DNA from 2 places in the Brevibacillus sp. NSP2.1 genome. Region 1 is predicted to be linked to the other one. Evidence: a T-box and tRNA genes for the amino acid it is inferred to sense, from the RefSeq annotation. Region 1 holds a T-box; the other holds one or more tRNA genes.
What was found. A T-box is a leader RNA that pairs with one kind of tRNA and senses whether it is charged. The one in region 1 lies ahead of thrS (threonine--tRNA ligase), so its partner is inferred to be a tRNA-Thr.
Positions count from the first base shown of each region.

Region 2: it encodes a tRNA-Thr, which carries the amino acid that the T-box ahead of thrS (threonine--tRNA ligase) is inferred to sense. The anticodon was not compared.

Region 1 covers NZ_CP048274.1:4,081,331-4,088,994, forward strand. The annotation lists gene M655_RS19775 (methyl-accepting chemotaxis protein) at 1-813, shown strand, start outside; gene thrS (threonine--tRNA ligase) at 888-2,801, opposite strand; T-box leader at 2,857-3,120, opposite strand; gene ytxC (putative sporulation protein YtxC) at 3,149-4,069, opposite strand; gene mqnC (cyclic dehypoxanthinyl futalosine synthase) at 4,252-5,358, opposite strand; gene M655_RS19795 (hypothetical protein) at 5,522-5,740, opposite strand; gene M655_RS19800 (YqaA family protein) at 6,052-6,618, shown strand; gene M655_RS19805 (acyl-CoA dehydrogenase family protein) at 6,693-7,664, opposite strand, start outside.
Region 2 covers NZ_CP048274.1:3,104,166-3,111,829, reverse strand. The annotation lists gene M655_RS14945 (P1 family peptidase) at 1-672, shown strand, start outside; gene M655_RS14940 (M20 family metallopeptidase) at 725-1,942, shown strand; gene M655_RS14935 (M3 family oligoendopeptidase) at 2,216-3,997, shown strand; gene M655_RS14930 (hypothetical protein) at 4,107-4,349, shown strand; gene M655_RS14925 (C40 family peptidase) at 4,415-5,323, opposite strand; tRNA gene M655_RS14920 (tRNA-Asp) at 5,511-5,587, shown strand; tRNA gene M655_RS14915 (tRNA-Thr) at 5,621-5,696, shown strand; tRNA gene M655_RS14910 (tRNA-Leu) at 5,708-5,794, shown strand; gene M655_RS14905 (helix-turn-helix domain-containing protein) at 5,967-6,248, shown strand; gene M655_RS14900 (ABC transporter substrate-binding protein) at 6,209-7,000, shown strand; gene M655_RS14895 (ABC transporter substrate-binding protein) at 7,026-7,445, shown strand.

The DNA.
Region 1 (7,664 bases):
GCGCTGAACGCCAGTATCGAGGCCGCCCGGGCCGGAGAGCAAGGGCGCGGCTTTGCAGTCGTAGCCACTGAGGTGCGCAAGCTGGCCGAGCATACAAAAGAACAGATCAGCCGGATCACAGACAACATGGAGTCGCTGCAACAAGTTTCGAAGCGAGTGACGGAGCAGATGGACAGCACGAGCAAGCTGGTGGAGCGCAGCGTCGGGGAAGCCCAGTTCGCCGATGTCGCCCTGAACAAGATTGTGTCCACCATGCAGGAAATCAGCCAATCCACCTCGCAAATTGCCGCCATGACCGAGGAACAGGCTTCTTCTGTCACGGATATCGCCCACCGCAACTCCACGATTTTTGACCTGAGCACACATTCGCAGCAAATCGCCAAAAACACCGCGCAAATCATTCTCGAACTGAGCCGGAAAATGGATGAGTACCGCAAGACGTTCTTTACGATCAATGTCAAATTGAGCTACAAAGACATCGTGCGCGTGGCCAAAACGGATCATTTGCTGTGGAAATGGAAAATTTACAACATGTTCCTTGGTTTGGAAAACCTGGTCGCCGCAGAAATGGCCTCGCACCATCACTGCCGACTGGGGACGTGGTACTACAGCGACTTGCCGCCGCTTGTGCGCAACAACCCGACCTTCAAAAAGCTGGAGGAGCCGCACAAATTAGTACATTTTTACGCCAAGCAGGCAGTGGAAAAATACCAGGCCGAGGATCTCGCCGGCGCCCAGGAAGCGTACGAGCAGCTTCAACGGGCGTCCCATGAAGTCGTAACACTGCTTACCCGTCTGGAAAATGAGCTGTAGCAGTTGTCGCCACCGTTTTCGCCAAAAACAAAAGGGCCGTTCCCACCGTTCGGGTGAGAACTGCCCTTTTTGCTTTACTTCATTTCGTTGATTTCGGCGCGGATTTTTTCCACGAACTCATCAACGGTCATGGCGCCTTCATCGCCTACTCCCCGTCTGCGTACAGACAGAGTGCCGTCTGTCACTTCTTTTTCCCCGATAACCAGCATGTACGGGATTTTTTGCACTTGCGCTTCACGGATTTTGTAGCCGATTTTTTCGTTGCGCGCATCCAGCTCTACGCGGATGCCAGCTTGTTGCAGCTTTTCTTTGACTTGCTCGGCGTACGGAATGTGCACCTCGCTGATGTTCATCAAGCGCGCCTGGATTGGAGTCAACCAGACAGGGAATGCGCCTGCGTAGTGCTCGATCAGGATGCCGATGAAACGCTCCATGGAGCCGTACATCGCACGGTGCAAGACAACCGGACGATGCTTTTCGTTGTCTTGGCCCACGTAAGTCAGGTCGAACTTCTCCGGCATTTGGAAGTCGAGCTGGATGGTTCCGCATTGGTGACGGCGTTTCAGCGCGTCGGTAATTTGGAAGTCGATCTTCGGTCCGTAGAACGCACCGTCGCCTTCCTTGATTTCATACGGCATTTCCAGTTGCTCCAGCACCTTTTTCAAGGAGCTTTCCGCTGTTTCCCACAGCTCGTCGGAGCCCATGGAATCTTCCGGGCGAGTCGAAAGTGCTACGCTGTATTCAAAGCCGAACACTTTGTAGATTTTGTCGATCAGCTTAATCATGTTTTTGATTTCGCTCTCGATCTGGTCAGGGCGGACGAATACGTGTGCGTCATCCTGGCAGAAGGTGCGAACCCGCAGCATGCCGTTCAGCGCGCCGGAATATTCGTGGCGGTGAACCTGGCCGAACTCGGCATAGCGAATCGGCAAGTCGCGGTAGGAATGCATTGCGTTTTTGTAAATGAGCATGTGTCCTGGGCAGTTCATCGGCTTCAAGGCGTAAGTCGCGTTGTCGACTTCAGAGAAGTACATGTTTTCCTTGTAGTGATCCCAGTGACCGGATTCTTTCCAGAGGCGCTCGTTCATGAGGAACGGCGAGCGCACCTCTGTGTATTGGGCAAGCTGTTGCAGGCGGCGGGAGAACTGCTCCAGCTCGTTGCGGACAGTGAAGCCGTTTGGCAGGTAGAACGGCATGCCAGGCGCTTCCTCGGAGAACATGAACAGCTCCAGCTCTTTGCCCAGTTTGCGGTGGTCGCGCTTTTTCGCCTCTTCGATGAAGTGCAGATATTCGTCCATATCCGCTTTTTTCGGCCAAGCGGTACCGTAGACGCGCTGCAGCACCTGGTTTTCCGCTTTTCCGCGCCAGTATGCACCTGCCACGCTCATCAGCTTGAACGCTTTGATGTAGCCAGTGGACGGCAAGTGCGGGCCGCGACAGAGGTCGAAAAATTCGCCCTGCTCGTACAGGGTGATCGTCGCATCCGCCGGCAAGTCGCGGATCAGTTCCAGCTTCAGATGGTCGTTGAGGTTTTGGAAAATTCTTGTCGCCTCGTCGCGGCTGACGACTCTGCGGCGGATCGGCAAGTCTTCCTTCACGATTTTTTCCATTTCCGCCTCAATCTTGCCCAAGTCTTCTGGCGAGAGCGAGACCGGAATGTCCATGTCGTAGTAGAAGCCGTCTTCGATCACAGGACCGATCCCGAATTTGACTTCGCTGCCGTACAGGCGTCTTACTGCCTGGGCGAGCAAGTGAGCGGTACTGTGACGGTAAACTTCCAAGCCTTCCGGCGAATCGAGGGTCACGATTTCAATTGCTGCGTCATCCTCAAGCGGCGTGTACAGATCCACGACTTTGCCGTCTTTTTTGCCGGCTACTGCTTTTTTCTTCAGGCTCGCGCTGATGGAGCCTGCGATCTCTTCGATGGTGATCCCAGCTTCGTACTGACGGACTGCTCCATCCGGGAACGTTACGTTAATTTGTGCCACCTTGGATTCTTCCTTCCTGTTTGTTGTTTTTGAGAAAATAAAAAACACCCATCCCAGAAGGGACGAGTGTATTCTCGCGGTACCACCCTAATTCAAGTCTGTTTTTACAAAACGGGCCGTGCAAAACGGATGCCCAAACAAACTCCTCATTGACATGGTAACGGTATGGAACCGGCAAGCCGTTAGTAAAAGCGTACGCTTCGTTCCCGGCTGCTACTCGAAGGGGGTAGATCCATATCGTCTCGCAGCAAGCTTCCAGCCAAGGCCCGCCTCTCTAGAGCGATCTCGATATCGTCCATGTCCTTCTCATCGTATTTGTAAGCGATATTCACTCTTGTTGCTGCTAATTATAGTTTAGTCGGATTGTTCCCGTCAAGTACACGTCTTTGCCCAAGGCATAACGAACAGGAATGGCAGGTGATGAGCCTGCTGTCAAAAATGCTGCGGATCGTTTGCACAAGCCCCGGCTTCTCCCCGGCCATGTGCAGAACGATGCTCTCCGGTGCCAGTGTAACCAGCGCGCTGACCAAGTAATCTTCATCGCGGCATTTTTGTTCGTCCATGCTCAGCACGGAATCGAGCTGTTCCAGCCAAAGGCGGTCTCCCTTTTTGTCATAAAGATGGAAAGGTTTGTCCACACTAGGAACAACATGGACCACTTCCTGTTTCACTTCCTGTACGGCGATAAAATAGCGCAGAAGCTCGACAAATTCCTGGTATTGCTTGTCTTCCAAATATTCGTCGATTCCCGATTCGACCAGCTCGAACAGTTCATTCCAATGCTCCTGCAGCCGGAACCTGACGAACCCCAATACGTTGATAGTTCGCTCCTGCTCCAAGTATAAAAAGGCTTTGCGGTAGACGTTTGCCTTTCGAGTCGTGGCGGCCAGCAGTTCGCGTCCGTCCAGCTCGATCTCTCGGCACATGCGCTCAATGTAGGGAAAAATTTCCGGCCATTCTTCTTCCATCTGCTCCGCCGCCAACAGATCGGCAGCCATTTCCTGCATGATCGCCGGCTCTTTGACCTGCGTCACCCACTCCGCCAATGTCAATGCCACAAAAGCTCTCGCCCACTCTATCGTCTGCGCATCGTATTCCTCTTCGCACCAGCTTTGAAAAAGGAACGTGCAGTAGTCGTCCTGTTCCTGCTCCTTGTATGTAATGCGCACCGGGGCAGTATTGACCCGCTCCATCATCTCATTTACGATAACGCGATACGTGCCACTATGCTCAGGGACATTCTCCAGCAAGACGCGAAACGTTTGCATTTTCATCCCCCCAACCGCAATTGTAGTTACAGTATATGTCCCTTTATGGGCGATATACTTTTAAACGATTGGAAACCGGGGATTGGAAGTTGTCCGTGGGGATAGAAAAACACGCTGCCAGATCGTCTGTTCCGCTCTTGCGAAAAGACGATCTGGCAGCGTGTTGCTGAACGTTTTTTCATTTAGTTTTGCATCACAAAATCTCTTTCCGCCATCTCGCCGTCCTTGAACACGCGCAAGATGTCGTACTGGGTGTTGCGCTGCGCCGGGATTTTGCCTGCGCCACGGATCAGTTCGAGAATCTGGTTGGTGTTCACCTTGTAGGTACATGCGGCTGCCGAGACGACGTTTTCTTCCATCATCGTCTGACCGAAATCGTTTGCCCCGTAGGAAAGGGAAAGCTGGCCGTACTCTGGACCCATCGTCACCCAGGAAGCCTGGAGATTTTCGAAGTTGTCCAGCATCAGTCGGCTGATCGCCAGCGTCTTGAGGTATTCCTCCGGCGTGTTGTTCACGGCTTTCATGTTCGTGTTGTCCGGCTGGAACGTCCAGACGATAAACGCCTTGAAGCCGTGCGTCTCGTCCTGTGCTTCGCGAATGCGCATCAGGGATAGCACGCGCTCTTCCATTTCCTCGCCGAAGCCGATGACCATCGTCGCCGTACCTGGCAAGCCGATGCGGTGAGCAGCTTTTTGCGTGTCGATCCACTCTTTCCACGAGCCTTTCAGGCGGGAAATTTTGCGGCGGGTACGGTCGTCGAGAATTTCGCCGCCCGCTCCCGGCAACGAATCCAGCCCTGCGGCCTTCAGTTCCTTGAGCACGTCTTCGACCGTCATGTTGGAAACTTCCGCGATTTTAATCACTTCCGCTACCGACAAGGAGTGCATCGTAATTTGCGGGAAGCGCTGCTTGATCGCGCGCAGCAGGTCGGTGAAATAGTCGATCTTCAGATCCGGGTTGGTCCCGCCCTGCATCAAGATTTCCGTGCCGCCGACGTCAATTGTCTCCTGAATCTTTTGGAAAATAGTCTCTCTGGGCAATACATAGCCTTCGCTTGAACCGGGACGACGGTAAAAGGCGCAAAAGCGGCAATACGTATCGCAAATGTTCGTGTAGTTCACATTTCGGCTGATGACAAACGTGGCAATGGGCTCTGGGTGGTGCTTTTGCATCACCAGATTGGCGTAGTGTCCGATCTTCTCAATTTCATTGCTGGCAAACAGAGCGAGGCCGTCTTCCAGGCCCAGTCGTTCTCCGGCAAGGGCACGTTCCAATATAGCATCGATCATAAGGATCACTCCTCGTACCTTACGTAAATTCCATTCCACATGATATCACAATCGGGACATAACGGCTATAGTTCGGGGTGCTGGCACAAACAGGGCGCGACGATGGTACGACGAAAAACAGCCCCGCCAAAAGCAGGGCTGTCCGTTTCTGTTGCTATAGGTATCATTCATATCCGATCTGCTCATACACTTCCGGTTCCCAATAAATGACGGTTTGCGAAAGTGGCAGATTGGTTTCGCGCGCGCCATTCGGCTGGCCGTTAAAGTAAATGATTTCCGTCACGGCTACCCGATCTCCGCGCACGTCAATTTCTCCCGTCAACTGCAAGCTGGTTCCATCCGGCGCATAAAAAACGACTTTCCCCGATCCCAATGTCTTCATGGGTTCCTCCAATACTGTATGTCCTTCTTTTCTATACTAATGGATATTCTTTCCTATCGTCAATGAAAAAGCGAGGGACTTCTTTACCACCCGCCTCCTCTTCTTCCGGGCCGAATCGCGCAGGACGAATCTCCCCAAAGCGAGAAGACGCCAGGAAAACGTAACCCCCCGGCGTAGAAAAACGTATCCCCTACTGTTGGATCAGCCAATTGGCGGTCTGTGTTTGGACAAAGCGACATATCCTAACTACTGAAATGCGATTTTTTCCTGTATAATGGAAACCCGAGAGGAAACGTCCTAAGGAGATGCTCATGCTCGATCAAATCACACAACTGTTCATGCAATATGGAATATGGGGACTCTTTGGCATGGCATTTTTGGATTCGTTCATCAGTCCGATTCCTCCCTTTTTTATGCAAATTGCGATGAGTCTGCTCGACCCCGGTTCAGCGCTCCGCTTTGCGACCGTGGCCTTTACCGCCTCGATTCTCGGCGCGCCGATCGGCTTTTTGCTCGGCAAATGGCTCGGCAAACCGATTTTGCAAAAGCTGCTTCCGGAAAAATGGGTCGTGGTCGCCACCGAGAAATTCGCCAAAAACGGGGACGCTGCCGTGCTGATCGGCGCTTTTACTCCGATTCCGTTCAAGGTGTTTACCGTGCTGAGCGGCGTGTTCAACTACTCACTGACAAAGCTCATGCTCTTTGCCATCGTCGGCCGGGGCTTGAAATTTTTTCTGATCGGAACCTTGTTTCACCTGTACGGCAAGCATGCCAAAGTGCTGCTGGATGAATACTTGGAGGTCACTCTGCTGGGCGCCGCCGCGCTTGTGGCGATCGGCTGGTTCATCTGGAACAAGCGCCGAAAACGCTATGCCTGAAAAGCTGTCGTGACAACCAAAAACGCCCGGGCGTGCCATGTGCAACTGCCCGGGCGTTTTTTCGCTTGTTTTTTTCAGGTAGCGGAAGCAAAGGCCGTCTGCTGCTGGAGCGCTTCCACCGGGATCGGCTCGCAGTCCAGCAGCTCGCGGAAAAACTGGACGTCCAGCAGTTCGTCGCCTTGAATGCCGCGCTTTGCTTTTGGCGTCAAATGCTTTTGCGCATACAGCTTTGCCAGCACGTATTTGCGCGCGTTGTTGTCTTTGGCCACCTGGTCCTCCGCCTCGCTGACGATGCAGGAGAGCGCGTACAGGTCGATCATGTGGTCGGCGAGCGCCTTCAATTTATATGTCACATAATCAGGCGACTGCCGGAAAAGATAGGAGATATTTTCCTCCAAAACCGCAAGCTCTGCTTGCAATAGCTCGGCAAACGGCTGTGAAAAGGCGTGACGCCAGCCTTCGCTACGGGAGCGCAGCAGCCGGGCGAACACGACATGGCTGTTTTCTTTTTGCATGACGCGCAAAATGTCCAGGGCGAGGATGTTGGACGTGCCCTCCCAGACCGTCAAAACCTGGGCGTCACGCAGCAGGCGCGGCGTAACGTACTCTTCGATAAAACCGTTGCCGCCGTGAATCTCGATCGCCGCATGGGCGGCCTCGACAGCTTCCTCTCCGGTCCGGTATTTCAGCAAAGGAATCAGCAGCCGGGCGAGCGCCATGTCTTCGCGGCTTCCCGAGCCATCCTGCAGGCGGTCGTACACGGCAATCATGTCAAACACCGCGCCAGTGCTCACTTCCGTATCGAGCAGCAGGCTGACCAGCATCTCTCTGACCATCGGATATTGGTCGATCGGGTTTTGGAATGCCCGGCGCTGGCTCGCGTAATATTTCGCTTCGTACAGCGCCCGACGCATAATGCCGATGGATGCCACCGCGTTGCAAATGCGCGACAGGTTAAGCGCCTCCGCCATGTATTTGAAGCCGTTTTCCGGCTGGCCGATCAAGTAGCCTTCCGCTCCATGGAGCAGGATCTCGGCAGACGGCAC
Region 2 (7,664 bases), 980 kb from region 1:
GGCGTCGTCCCGATTGTCCCGGCCGCCGTCCTGTTCGATTTGGCTGTTGGCGATTACCGGGTGCGGCCGGACCGGCAGATGGGCTATCAGGCGGCGCTGGCAGCAAGCTCGGAGACTGTCGCCCAAGGGAATGTCGGCGCGGGTACGGGCGCTTCCGTCGGCAAGCTGAACGGGTTTGCCCATGCGATGAAAAGCGGCCTCGGCAGCGCGTCGCTGACTTTGCCGAGCGGACTGGTCATCGGCGCACTGGTCGCGGTCAATGCGGTCGGTCATGTCGTGGAGCCGAAGACAGGGGTCATTCTCGCCGGGCCGCGCGATGAGCGGGGGGAGATTCGAGACAGCATGGACATGATGCTCCAGCATGCTTTTTCGCCGATTCCTCCGGGCACGAACACGACGATTGCCGTCGTCGCCAGCAATGCGAAGCTGACCAAGGCCCAGGCGCAAAAGGTTGCGCAAATGGCGCACGACGGGCTTGCCCGCACCATTCGCCCGATTCATACGATGTACGATGGCGACACGATTTTTGCCGTCGCCACCGATGAAGTAGGGGCGGCGGTCGATCTCGTCGGGGCGCTGTCGGCGGATGTGCTTGCCGAGGCCGTGATTCAGGCTGTCAAGGCGGCAAAGGAAGCGGGCGGCCTTCCGGCGTGGAGCAGTTACGACAGTTGACGCTTCGGCAGCTTTCTTTTCCACACATAGGAACGGATGGGAGGACGGGCAGATGAGTCAAGTAATATCCTTTGTTGACGAGCAAGAGGTTGTGCGTTTGACGCAGGAGCTGGTGCGGATTCCGAGTGTGTTTCGTCCGGAGCAGGCGGGGGCGAACGAGGAGCGGGTCGCCTTGTTTGTGGCCGACTATTTGCGCAAGATGGGGCTGCAAGTTTTTTATGAGGAAGTCGTGCCCGGCAGGCCCAACGTCATCGCTTTTTACGACTCCGGGAGACCGGGGAAAACGCTGCTGTTCGAAGCGCATACCGATGTCGTGACCGAAGGCGACCGGGATGCCTGGAGCTACGATCCGTTCGGAGCAGCCATTTCCGGCGGCCGCATCTACGGACGTGGCTCTTGCGACACAAAAGGAAACCTCGCTGCCGCCATTTGCGCGGTCAAGGCCATCCAGCGCTCCAAGGAGGCGTTCGCCGGAAAAATTTTGCTGTGCATCCCGTGCGACGAGGAAGGCATGATGATCGGGATCAAAGACTTTATCCGCAAAGGCTGGGCGCAAGGGGTTGACGCCGCGATCATCTGCGAGCCGGAGGAAAACCAGCTTTGCGTCACGCAAAAAGGAGCGATGCGGGCGATCTTGCGCACGTACGGCAAAATGGCGCACGGAGCGATGCCGCTGACCGGAATCAATCCGAACACGCGGATGGCCCGGGCGATCGTCGCCCTCGAGGAGCTGGAGCGGAGGGAAATGGCGCGGCTTGGCGAACACCCGATGCTTGGCTGGCCGAGCATCACGCCTACGATTGTGCAGGCGCCTGTCAAGGGCGATGCCCAGATCAACGTCGTGCCGGACCAGTGCATGACGACGCTCGATATTCGAACCGTCCCGGGTCAGGACCACGAGCAGTTGCACGGCGAAATGCAGGCGATCCTCGAAGCGCTGGCCCGCGAGGACGACAAGTTCAGGGCGACGCTGGAAGTGATCGAGGAGCGGCCGTGGACGTTGACCGGAATGGAGGAGGAAGTCGTGACTTCGGTAGCCAGCGCGTATCGGGAAATTACGAAAAGAGAGCCTGTCTACAACGGCGTGCCCGGCGCGACAGACGGCACCTTTTTGCACAAGGCCGGCATTCCGATCTTGACGACGGGGGCGGGTGATCGCCACATTCCCCATCATGCCGACGAGTACGTGGACATTGACCAGTTGGTCGAATCGACGCAACTGTTTGCCTTGTCTGCCCTGACGTTTTTGACGCAGCCTGTCCGGGCGTGACGGAAAAGACGGACTTTGCCCAAGCGCGCGGCAAAGTCTTTTTTCGCGTGCAGGCACTTAAAGAAGCACGGGAGCAAGCCTGTCTGCCTCGGCTCTTGGCTTGGCAAAACTTGCAGTCACGGCGCAAAGACTGTAACTTTTCCCCTGCAAGTCGCGTCTTACCATTTTGTGAGAGCATTGTTTTTATAAAAACTTGCTTAATCTATCCAAATTTTTTTACAATAGAGTCTGTTACATAGAATACATAGGCAAGATGAGAGGGAGGCCGGACCCATGAATATGCGCTGGAACTTGGACGTTTTGTACACGTCGTTCGACTCGCCAAAGTGCAAGCAAGACTGGGAAAAACTATGCCGGGAGATGGACGAGGTAAAAAGCTGGGCAGCCTCAAGCCTGCAAACGACCGATGACGCCGTCCAGAAAATGGAGGCGTACATTACCCGGATGACTTCGATTTTGCAGACCCAATACCGCCTGTACGCGTTTGGCGAGCTGACGGCAAGCGTGGACGCGAAAAACGAAAAAGCGCTGCAATTCATCGAAAAAGTGCAGGAGCAGTCCGTCGAGCTGGTAGAGCCGGGCGTGCTGTTCCAAAAATGGCTCGGCCAACTGGACAATTTGAGCGAGCTGATTTGCCAGTCCGAGCTGCTGGAAACGCATCGCTTCATGCTGACCGAATTGTCCGAGAAGAGCAAGTACATGCTCAGCGAAAAAGAAGAAATCATTTTGGCGAAAATGAAAAACACAGGCTCCAACGCCTGGACGAAGCTGCAGGAAATGCTGACCTCGACGCTCTTGGTAGACATCACCATCGACGGAGAGGCCAAACAGCTTCCGCTGCCTGTCGTGCGCAACATGGCGCATGAAAAAGACGCCGAGCTGCGCAAGGCGGCTTACGAGGCAGAGCTTGCCGCTTACAAAAAGATCGAGGAATCGTCTGCGGCGAGCTTGAACGGGATCAAGGGAGAAGTCATCACCGTAGCCAAGCTTCGCGGCTATGAGTCGCCGCTGGAAAAAACATTGCTCGACTCGCGCATGGACAAGGCGACGTTGGACGCGATGCTTGCCGCGATGAAGGAAAGCTTGCCGGCCTTTACGAAGTACTTCCGGGCAAAAGCAAAGCTGCTCGGACACGAAAACGGCTTGCCGTTCTACGACCTGTTTGCTCCGGTAGGCGAAGCCGACATGCGCTTTACGTATCAGGAAGCGCGCGACTTTATTGTCAAGCACTTTGGTAGCTTTAGCGAAAAGCTGGCGAATTATGCCGCCCGCGCTTTTGACAACCAGTGGATTGACGCCGAGACTCGCGAAGGCAAGCGCGGCGGAGCGTTTTGCTACAACCTGCACATGGTCGGGGAGAGCCGGATCATGGCGAACTACACAGGCAGCTACAACGACGTCAGCACGTTGGCACACGAGCTGGGACACGGCTACCATGGCGAATGTCTCGTGCAGGAAGCGTTCTACAACAGCGATTACCCGATGCCGATCGCGGAAACCGCGTCGATTTTGTGTGAGACGATCATTGCCAAGGCCGCTTTGGCCCAGGCGACCCCAGAGGAAGCCTTTTCCATTCTGGAAAACGACATCTCCGGCGCAAGCCAGGTCATTGTCGATATTTACAGCCGCTACCTGTTTGAAACGGCCGTCTTTGCCCGCCGCGCAGAAGGCTCCCTGTCTGTCAACGAGCTGAAGGAACTGATGCTGCAAGCGCAAAAGGACGCCTACGGAGAGGGGCTTGACCATGCTGTGCTGCACCCGTACATGTGGGTGTGCAAGCCGCATTACTACAGTGCCGATTTCAACTTCTACAACTTCCCGTACGCCTTTGGCTTGCTGTTCGCAAAAGGCTTGTACGCCGAGTACGTGAAGCGCGGCGAAGCGTTTGTCCAGCAGTATGACGAGCTTTTGTCTGTCACAGGCAAAATGAGCATTGCCGATGTGGCCGCGATCATGGACGTCGACGTGCGCTCGGTTGACTTCTGGCGCAACTCGCTTGCGCTGATTGCCAAAGATATTGATACGTTTGTGGAGCTGGCCGCTGCGCGTGCGTAAAGCCCACAGCCCACAGGAAAAAACGTCCGATCGTCATGTCGGGCGTTTTTTTTGCGCATAGCAACGAACCGACCGGGAGAAAGTAAGAAAAAACAAATGAGGTGATTACGTGGTAAACGGATTGCAGTTACTCGACCTACTACGGGAAACAGAGAACAAAATGCTGCATCTACATAGAGCCATAGACAGAGTCAGCAGCGAACCTGATTTCAAAGAGTCGGTCAGCGTTCTCACCGTAGTTGTGCGCGATTACCAGCTTCAGCTCGACAAGATGAAGCAGGCCTTGGGCAAAATCGAAATTGGGGCCAACCAGACACCTCCCCAGGCCGGACACAACACGGAAATTCATTGATCCGAACTCACAGGAAAACAGCCCACAACCTGGTGACAGGTGTGGGCCGTTTTTTCGGGGGATTGCTACTGGAATTCGGCGTAGCGCTTGACGCCGTAGAACGGATACAGCTTGTGCATGTACTCCACCTTGCCGTAGCGAACGTCTTCGCCGTTTGCATGGACGATGGTGCCATTGCCCAAGTAGATCGCTACGTGGGACACGCGTCCTTTTCCGAGCGAATCGTAAAACAGCAGGTCGCCCGGCTGCGCTTGCTCGAGCGGAATGGATACGCCCCCGCGGAATTGATCCTCGGATGTACGCGGAAGTGTAACCCCGAGGCGGCTAAATACGTATGAAGTAAAGCCGCTGCAATCAAATCCGTCCGGTGTGGTTCCTCCGAGCACATACGGAGTTTTGAGCAGTGGTTCAAAGATCGATTCGAGACGGTGCAGGCTTGCGGAATCGACATCGCCTGCGAACGCAACGTCAGGGGCGAGCTTTGGACTCAAGTAAGCGGAGAAGACGTAGGCTTCATCATCTTCGAACTCGATTTTGGTCCACTCGCTGCCAGTCTCGACGACTTCAACCACGTCACCGAACTTCAGCTTGCCTAAAATTCTCGCATCCGTCGACGCTTTTTTGCGCACATTCAGCACGTCTACCGTTACGCGCGCTTTTTCGCCAGCCGTCAGTTCTTCCGGCTCGTTGTTGGCGGAGTCAATCGAGGCGGCTACGACATCGAGAGGGACGTCGGCTGCACCGCCTGTCGACAGGCTGCCTTCAGGCAAGGACAAAGTCTGGCCAATCGACAGTTGATCGCTTTTCAGTTGGTTCACTTGCATGAGCTGGCTGACCGTAGTCTGGTGCTCACGGGCAATTTTGCTCAACGTGTCCCCTGCTGATACTACATACACTCCAGAGGCGGCGTGAGCAGCAGTAGGCAGCAGAGTGAAGAGGGCGAGGGAGGTGAGTAGCTTCGAAGTAAGTTTCATATCATCGTCTCCACCAATCTACTATTTTCTGCATATCTAGATAAAATTCTAGCGGATTTTCAATGGTAAATCTATGAAAAAATGATGTAGAAAAAAAGATTTCAAAAACTATTGCAAAGTTGGTAGAAGACATGCTATATTACAGAAGTGCCCACGAGAGTGAGCAAAAGTTGGAAATAAACCACATGGAGCTGTGGTGAAGTTGGAGTTCACGCCGGTCTGTCACACCGGAGGTCGCGGGTTCGAGTCCCGTCAGCTCCGCCATTCTTCGATACACGAATGGCGAATATTATCTATGCCGGTGTAGCTCAATTGGTAGAGCACCTGACTTGTAATCAGGGGGTTGTGGGTTCGATTCCTATCGCCGGCACCACGTTTTCATTTGCGGTCGTGGCGGAATTGGCAGACGCGCTAGATTCAGGTTCTAGTGGTGGCAACACCGTGGAGGTTCAAGTCCTCTCGACCGCACCATACCAGTAAACGACAGGCTTTTGGGCTGCTTTTTCCGGCAGAACAAAAGCCTTTTTGCTATTCATGATCTGGATTAGGCTGACACTGCTGGCAGCGGCAGGCTTGTCCCGCTTCCAGCTACACGCAAGCGAGCGGCTGCGACTCCGGCCGCCCCGCCGCCTGGGAGACGGGCGTGAGCTTCGTCGAATACCTGGGCCGGGTCCGAATCCGCAAAGGCCAGGAGCTGCTCCAGTTGTCGGACAAAGATTTGCATCTGATTGCGCAGGAAACCGGGTTTGCCAACGATTATTATTTCAGCCGAAAGTTTAAGCAGATTGTGGGCGTTCCGCTGACGGTGTACAGAAAGCAGCCGAAACGAATCGCCGTCCTGATGCCGCACGCCACAGTATGCCTGCTGGCCTGGGGATCGTCCCGGTGTTTGGCGTCGTCGGCTTGTGGATGGAGCCGTGGCTGACTGCTCATTACCGGGAGCGGCTCGACTGCTCAGGTTTCAGGCAAGGGGAGTGGTACAGCGACAAAACCGTCCAGTGGCTCGCGGCGAATCCGCCCGACCTCATCATGGTGTATCGGGAAGAGTACACCGAGAGCTTGTGGGAGATCGCCCCGGTGTTCACGATTCCCGAGGAATGCAGCGATTGGCGGGAGGAACTGCTCGTGCTCGCGGCAGCCGTGGGGCGTCGCGAACAGGCAGAACGCTGGCTCCTGCTGTTTGACGAAAGAGCTTTGGCGGTAAAAAACAAGCTGGTCGTCCAGCGTGCCCGAGGCGAGACGTTTTTGATCGTGAAAATCGTCTCGGGCAAATGCTACGTTTACGGCAACATGACGAGCATGGGCGGGTGTCTGATATACGATGTGCTGGGCTTGCAGCCGCCGACTGCCGTGCAGCGGAACATGATCGAAAAAGGGCTGCTGAACATACACGTCCCGCTGGACGATCTGCCCGATTACTCCGCCGATCACATTTTTTTGTTCCTCTATCATTCGCATTGGCCCGCCGCCGAGTGCGAGGTATTGGAGTCGAGCGTGTGGCGCGGTCTGCCGGCAGTAAAAAACGGCCGCGTGTACGAGCCGGACCCGAATGTTTTTTACGGGTACGATCCTTTGGCGATGGAGAAGCAATTGGACTGGCTGGAGGAAAATGGTCCAGTCACATTTCGGCTGAATTTTCGTCATTTGTCTGCATGGACAAACTTTCTGCCCTCTTGATACGCTTGATTCGATAATAATTCTCATGAATGCGACCGCGACACTTGTTCATCCGAACGGAAAAGAGCTTGCCGTGCTCGGCGACAACTTCGGGCGGGGCGGGGAAGCGATCTACCATGCGATCGGCTTCAAGGCCAATGAGCGGGTGCAGCGTGAAGTGATCGACAGCGGCGCACAGTACCAGGCGATTTCGCTTGAGCTGCTCCAAGAATACGCCGACGCAGACATCGTGTTTCTCTGCTCATGGGACCAAACGACCGAGGAAGAGCTGAAGGCGGTTGTCGATAGCGGAGTGTGGAGGCAGCTTCCGGCTGTCCGGGAGAATCGCGTCATCGTCCTCGATTACAAAACCTTTTTCTACTTTGACCCGATATCCGTCCTCGGCCAGATCGAGGCGTTGGCCGACGTGATCGAGCGGCACAACGGGGCGAAACAGAAGCAGTGAGGTCCGAGGTTTCTGGCACGATGGGGGGGCGGGCCAGTCCTAGAAATTTCTTTGACATGTCTAGTCTTTATGATACAATAGCAAAGGCGATTGAGATTTGAACAGTCGTGATTGTTCCAACATTCGCATTCTCTAACAGATTGCCTGGACGCGTTCCAGGTTTTTTTATATGCTTTTCAGCTTGGAGCGGCATGAATGAAAAGAACCTGGCAAAACTGC